Linked DNA regions of Paludisphaera rhizosphaerae. The protein of the gene in region 1 interacts with the protein of each later gene in a pairwise test. Links are inferred from orthologs where the notes say so. Each region holds a gene or a part of one and is shown in the gene's direction. Other genes may lie near its edges.

Region 1 (3,221 bases):
CGCTCTCGATTTCCTGGATCGTCGTCGTGAGGAGCCGTTCTTCCTCTACCTCGCCTATATCGCTCCCCATTTCACGGTCGCCGCCCCTGCTGAAGAGGTTGAGAAGCACCGTGGACGGGTGCCGGAGCCGACGCCGGGCCAGGAGTTCGGTTCCCACTATGCCGCGATGGTGACCCGACTTGATACGAACGTGGGGCGGGTCCTCGATCGGCTCGACGCCCTGGGACTCCGCGAGGAGACGCTGATCGTCTTCACGAGCGATAACGGAGCCACCTTCGAAGCGGGGAACGTCGGGGCGAGTGCAGCGCTCGACAGCAACGGGCCTTTCCGCGGTCAAAAACGGACCCTGTGGGAAGGGGGCCTCCGGGTGCCGACCGTCGTGCGATGGCCGGGGCGAATCGCCGCGGGGAGCGCCTCCAACGAGGTTTTCGGACTCATCGACCTCCTGCCGACCTTCGCGGCGGCGGCGGGGGCGACCGTTCCGCCTTCATGGCATGTGGACGGCCTGGACGTGCTACCGGTCTGGCTCGGGAAGGGCTCTCTGCCGCCTCGAGCACTCTTCTGGAAGTGGCGTGACGAGGGCTCAGATCAGATCGCGGCGATGCAGGGCGACCTGAAGCTCGTCGTCACGCGCGGCGGCAAGCCCGAACTCTACGATGTGGCTCACGACCCAGGTGAACGACGGGACGTTTCGGCCCAGCACCCGGAATACGTCGAGGCTCTCAAGTCCAGCCTCGACGCCTGGCTGCCCACGGCCGGCACCGGAGCGAAGTGATCATAAGGCGGGAGTGCTCAACCGATCGGCGCGATTCAGAAGCATCGAGATTCAACGAGGGAGGCGAACGTGGTCGGAACTCGTATTCGGTGGGCGTTGGGATTCCTCGTCGTGACGGCAGCATGGGCCGAGGCCGGCGAGGACGGCCTGGTCTCCGGGGATCTAGCAAAGCTCCAGGGGAAGTGGGAGACTCAGGCGGGCGCTTCACGCGAGTTGCGCGTGACCCTTGAGTTCACGGGGAAACAGGCGCACGTCGTCATCCACACGCCTCAGGGCTTGAAGATCAAGGCGCGAGGGGAAATTAGAATCGACGAGTCCACATCGCCGAAGCGAGTGGACTGGGTGGGCTTCTCGGCTGGCGACTTTCAGGCGATCCCCGAGATTCAGGGGGTCTATAAGCTGGAAGGTGAAGCTCTCATCCTCTGCAACGGGGGCTTCAACGGGGCGCGCCCTGTCGACTTTGCGCCTGGGGACGGCCCCCTGGCCGACGTCGTCGCCTTTCGTCGATCCGAGCCTCCCCGAGTCGCCGATTCGAACAGGCCGTAAGTCCGATTCGCGGGGTTTCCAAGCATGCCCGAGATCGCGGCGATCATCCTCGCCGGCGGCCAGAGTCGACGCATGGGGAGGTCGAAGGCCGACCTTCCGATGGGGAGCGAATCACTTCTGCAACGCGCGGTGCGACTGCTCTCGCCCGTAACATCGCCGGTCATCATCTCGGCCGCTCCCGATCAGATCGTGCCGAACCTCCCGGCCGATGTCGTCATCTCGCGAGACACCGAGGCCGGGTGGGGACCGCTTCACGGATTCGTCACGGGGCTCCGGGCCGTCCCAAAGAGGACGGAACTGGCTTACCTTAGCGCTGTCGACGCACCTTTCTTTTCGCCAGCGTGGCTGGAGTTGCTGGCATCGAGGATCGGCGATCAAGAAGCGGTCGCCGGGATCGTCGACGGCCGTCCCAGCCCCATCGCGGCGCTCTACCGCTGCTCTCCCGTGAGGGCGGCGGCCGAGGAATTGCTCGCCGCAGGCACCCGACGGCTCTCGGCGGTTCTCTCCGCGGTGCGATGCAAACTTATCCCTGAACACGAGTTGCGACACGTAGACCCAACGCTCTCGACGATTCTGAACCTCAATACGCCGGGGGAGTACCATCAGGCCTGTCAACGGTTGGAAACCGGTCTCGCGAATCCCTCAAAACGCGAATGATTTTGTTGGGAGGCGTCACAAGGCGACTGTATAATCAGGGATGGTTGGGAACTGGAAGTTTTCGCGACGTCGATCCTCGTAGGACCTTATCGCCGACTCCCCTGCCCCGCCGCCCCGGGCCTCCATCCGGCCCCTTTCGCCTCGGCCCAGAAAGTCAAATGCGGGCCGCTTTACGACCAGGCTCAGGAGATTGCAAGTTGGGCAAGAAATTGTACGTCGGGAACCTCGCCTACGGGGTCACCAGTGCTGAGCTGGAGCAGATGTTCTCCCAGTTCGGGACGGTCCAGAGCGCCCAGGTGATCACGGACCGCGAGACCGGTCGCAGCAAGGGATTCGGCTTCGTCGAGATGGACACGGACGCCGAAGCTCAGGATGCGATCCGGGCACTGCACGACCAGGAGAACGGCGGCCGGCGTCTCACGGTGAACGAGGCTCGTCCTCGTGAGCCCCGACCCGGTGGCGGCGGCGGCGGCTACGGTGGCGGCGGCGGCTACGGCGGCGGCGGCTCCCGTGGCGGCGGCGGCGGCTACGGTGGCGGCGGCGGCGGCTACGGTGGCGGCGGCTACGGCGGCGGCCGTGGCGGTCGCGACCGCTATTGATCGCCCTCCGTTCAGCGCTCGCTCGAATTATCGCGTTTGATCCAGGGTCGACCTCGCGACTCCCCTGAGCCAAAAGCAAAGCAGGCCGCCGAGAGATACCAATCTCTCGGCGGCCTGCGTCGTTTCCATCAATCGCTCTTCAAACGGCCCGCGCCGTGGTCGCCGTCTCAGCGGGCGGAGTCGCTGAAGTCCATCTCGAAGTCGCTGAGATTGATCGGGGCTTCGGCTTCGTCATCGGCCGGCTTGGAGAAGACCTTGGCCCACCGGTGGGAATCGGTCTCCAGCCCGCGGCCCCCCTGCCCTAGCCGCTCGTTCTCGCGCTGGCAATCAATGCAGCTGTTCGTATAGGGAAGAGCGTTCAGACGAGGCTCGGAAATCTTACCGCCGCAGAACTCGCAACGACCGTAGACCCCGGCGGCGATCCGCTGCAGGGCGTGCTCGATCTGGCCTAGTTCGCGACTCTCGATTTCTACTAGCCGGGAGCTGATCTCGTCGTTGGCCGAGTCGACCGCCGCGTCGACGTTATCGCCCACGCCGCCCGTCTCGGAGAATTTACGAAAACCGTCGAGGTCCCCGGAGAGGGCCTTGCGGAGAGCGTCCCGTCGTGCGACCAACCGAGAGGTCAAGCGAAGCAGAGCGTCTTT
Region 2 (3,363 bases), on another replicon or contig:
CCGGCCGACCGGTGGCCGCCGCCGTGTCCGTGGCCGACGACGCCGTGATGATGATGGCCTTGCTGGTAGGCGCAGCCCTCGCAGGCGACGCTCTGCCCCACGCCGCCGACGGCGAGCGCCAACCCCAACGTGATGATCGCGGCGGTCATCCTCGAACCTCCTTGTCGGATTCCCTGTCTGCGCGCAAACCCCCGCCTCCGGGCGAGAGGCCAACGCGACTCTATCACGCGAAGAGCGGCGCGGATGGGAATCCGAGTGGGTTCTCTTCCCGGCTCCCCTTGCGATCGCTACGATCATCTCGTCGCCTGCGACCGAGAGGGTTTGCGCCGCGGAAGGTTACGTTCCATGATCTTGCTGATCGACAATTACGACTCCTTCACCTACAACCTCGTCCAGCGCCTGGGAGAGATCGACCCGGGAGTCGACCTGGAAGTGGTTCGCAACGACCAGATCACGGTGGAAGACGTCGAGGCCAAGGCTCCTTCCCATCTGATTATCTCTCCCGGCCCGTGCACCCCTCGCGAGGCCGGCGTCTCGAACGACATGATCCGGGCGTTCGCTCCTCGGATCCCGGTCCTGGGCGTCTGCCTCGGTCATCAGTGCATGGGCCACACGTTTGGGGCCAAGGTCGTCCGCGCGGATCGGATCATGCATGGTAAGACCTCCATGATCCACCATGACGGCAAGGGCCTTTACCGGGGCCTCTCGAACCCCTTCCAGGCCACGCGCTACCACAGCCTGGTGATCCAACCGGGGACGCTTCCCGACGAGTTGGAAGTCGTCGCTCAGACGGAAGAGGGGGAGATCATGGGAGTTCGTCACAAGACGTACCCCATGGAAGGGGTTCAATATCATCCCGAGAGTTTCCTGACGCTCGAAGGGATCAAGCTTCTGCGCAACTTTCTGGAGATGAAGCCCTGAGCCGGCCTGGAGCCGCTCGCGGCGAGGCGTCGCCATGTTGAAAGTCTCTGAGGCCCTCGCCCGCGTGCTGGAGGCTGCTTCGCCTTTGCCGGTGGTGGAACGACCACTGGAAGACTGCCTCGGCCGTTGGCTCGCCGACGACGTCTGGGCCGACGCCGACCAACCGCCCTTCGACAAGGCGCTCGTCGACGGCTTCGCCGTTCGCAGCGATGATTTACGGGTTCTTCCCTGTCGGCTGACCCTGGGCGAGACGATCCTGGCTGGTCAGTCGCCGACGCGTCCCCTAGCTCACGGCGAGGCTGCGGCGATCACGACGGGCGCCCCCCTCCCCTCCAACGCCGACGTCGTGGTGATGCACGAGCGGACGACCTTCGACAACGCCAGCGTCGAGATCCACAAGCAACCTATTCAGCCCGGGATGAATCGCCTTCCTCGCGGTCGGGTCTACCGCGCCGGCGATCGACTTCTGGCCGGCGGGGTCGAACTTACGCCTCCGCGCATGGGCCTGCTGGCGGCGGCCGGAGCGGCGAGAGTCCGGGTCATCGACCAGGCCCGGGTCGCCGTCGTTCCCACGGGCGACGAACTGGTCGATTTTCGCGAGGCGCCCGGTCCGAACCAGATCCGCAACTCGAACTCGGTGATGCTCTCCGCCCTCCTGGCTCAGAAGGACGCGCGCGTCGAGGTCTCGCCGATTCTGCCGGACGACCTTGAGGCGCTTCGCGAAGGTTTGCGGAAGGCCCTCGAATCCGACGTCGTGCTGGTCATCGGCGGAGTCTCGGCCGGACGTAAGGACCTGGTTCCGGGTGTCTTGCAGGAACTCGGCGTCCGAGAGGTCTTCCACAAGGTCAGAATCAAGCCGGGGAAGCCTCTGTGGTTCGGCGTGGGGCCTGCTCGCCAGGAGCGACCGCCGGCCCTGGTCTTCGGTCTGCCGGGCAACCCGATGAGCGGGTTGGTGAACTTCCTGGTTTTCGTCGCTCCCGTCCTCAACGTTCTTCACGGAAGGCCCGCGCGAGGGCCCGGAATCATTCCCGTGCGGTCGGCCGGGGCGATCGATCATCGGAGCGATCTGGAAACCTATGTCCCGGCCAGGCTCGTCGGTCAGCATCACGCGCCGAGTATTCCCACCGCCGAACGCCTGGAATGGGGGGGCTCGGCCGACATGGCGACGATCGTCGGCGCCGACGGCTTTCTGGTTCTTCCCGATTCTGAGACCTCGATAGCCCCGGGTGAAATTGTCGGTTTTCTTCCATTGAGGTAAGGTGCGTCTTCCACTCCGCACGTGAACCGACCGGAAGGACGCACAGATGGAACCCGGGACCGCCGTCACCGAGAGCCGCGAATCCGACGGCCGCCTCAGTCTGAGCGAACGAGTTTCGCGGCATCCGATCGCAGCCGGGATCATCTCCGGCCTGGCTCTCTGGGCCGCCTTCCCGCCGATGGAGTTCTCGGCGCTGGCCTGGGTCGCCCTGGTCCCGCTGTTTCGGCTGGCCGTCGAACCCGGAGCCCGCTGGCGGGTTTACCTTGGGGCGTGGGCGGGCGGTCTGGTCTTCTGGGGGGCCAGCCTGCAATGGATCCGTCTGACCGATCCCTCCGCCTGGACGGCCTGGGTGGTGATGGCGGCCATCCTCTCGGTCTGGTGGCCGGCTTTCCTCGGGTTGACGCGTTACGCCGTCTTCGGCCTGAAAATCCCTCTGCTCGTCGCCGCGCCGATTTTCTGGGTCGGGCTGGAACATTCCCGCATCTACATTCTCTCCGGCTTCCCCTGGTACTACTTGGCGCATAGCCAGTATCAAGCGATCCCCGTGATCCAGATCGCCGACATCACCGGGGCGCTCGGCGTCAGTTTCCTGATCGCGACCGTGAACGCCCTGCTCGTGGATCTCCTGAGGCTTCCTCTGTTCTATCGCTCGGAAGGACGCTCGCGGCTGAGGCCGAAGCAACGGCTGCGACTGGCGATCGTCGGCCTGGGGATTCTCGGGACGCTCATCTACGGGGCTTATCGACTCTCGCGGCCGGAGTTCCTCGACGGTCCCCGGCTGGCGATGATCCAGACGAACTTCGAGCAGCATTACAAGTCCGGGGCCGACTGGCAGGGGATCCTGAACAAGGTTGAGTCCCTCGTCATTAAAGCGGCCGGTTACGACCCGAAGCCCGATCTGATCGTCTGGCCTGAGACCTCCTATCCCTGGGGGACCATCTCGATCGATCCGGCCACGCCGTCGGACGTTTTCGCGGGCCATATGCGACAGATTTCGGACGGGCTGACCCCCGATCAATGGCGCGAGAATGAGCGGGAGTCCGGCAAATACCTTCACGGCTTCACGGACGCGCTGAAGATCCCGATGATGATCGGCGGCCTTCGCTACGAGCACCGGCCCGAGGGACTTCGCAAATACAACGCGGCGGTGCTTCTCACGCCGGGGTCGCCCGCGGTGCAGGTTT

What was found.
Region 2: the proteins of mobA (region 1) and G5C50_RS02735 interact in binary tests that used the Escherichia coli proteins (3 or more experiments, as listed by UniProt). The link is inferred for Paludisphaera rhizosphaerae from one-to-one orthologs.

What each region holds. Positions count from the first base shown.
Region 1 is NZ_JAALCR010000015.1:124,454-127,674, reverse strand. What follows is about bases 334-3,161. They hold mobA (molybdenum cofactor guanylyltransferase), read left to right. Parts: upstream 334-1,345; coding sequence 1,346-1,978; downstream 1,979-3,161. Other genes in these bases: G5C50_RS19905 (TraR/DksA family transcriptional regulator), read right to left, coding at 2,745-3,161; G5C50_RS19910 (RNA recognition motif domain-containing protein), read left to right, coding at 2,176-2,577; G5C50_RS19920 (TIGR03067 domain-containing protein), read left to right, coding at 887-1,321; G5C50_RS19925 (sulfatase-like hydrolase/transferase), read left to right, coding at 334-775. Outside these bases: more of G5C50_RS19925, read left to right, coding at 1-333; more of G5C50_RS19905, read right to left, coding at 3,162-3,221. UniProt on the Escherichia coli protein: Transfers a GMP moiety from GTP to Mo-molybdopterin (Mo-MPT) cofactor (Moco or molybdenum cofactor) to form Mo-molybdopterin guanine dinucleotide (Mo-MGD) cofactor.
Region 2 is NZ_JAALCR010000002.1:33,723-37,085, forward strand. What follows is about bases 98-3,067. They hold G5C50_RS02735 (molybdopterin molybdotransferase MoeA), read left to right. Parts: upstream 98-955; coding sequence 956-2,179; downstream 2,180-3,067. Other genes in these bases: G5C50_RS02725 (hypothetical protein), read right to left, coding at 98-149; G5C50_RS02730 (anthranilate synthase component II), read left to right, coding at 346-921; lnt (apolipoprotein N-acyltransferase), read left to right, coding at 2,226-3,067. Also shown: more of G5C50_RS02725, read right to left, coding at 1-97; more of lnt, read left to right, coding at 3,068-3,363. UniProt on the Escherichia coli protein: Catalyzes the insertion of molybdate into adenylated molybdopterin with the concomitant release of AMP.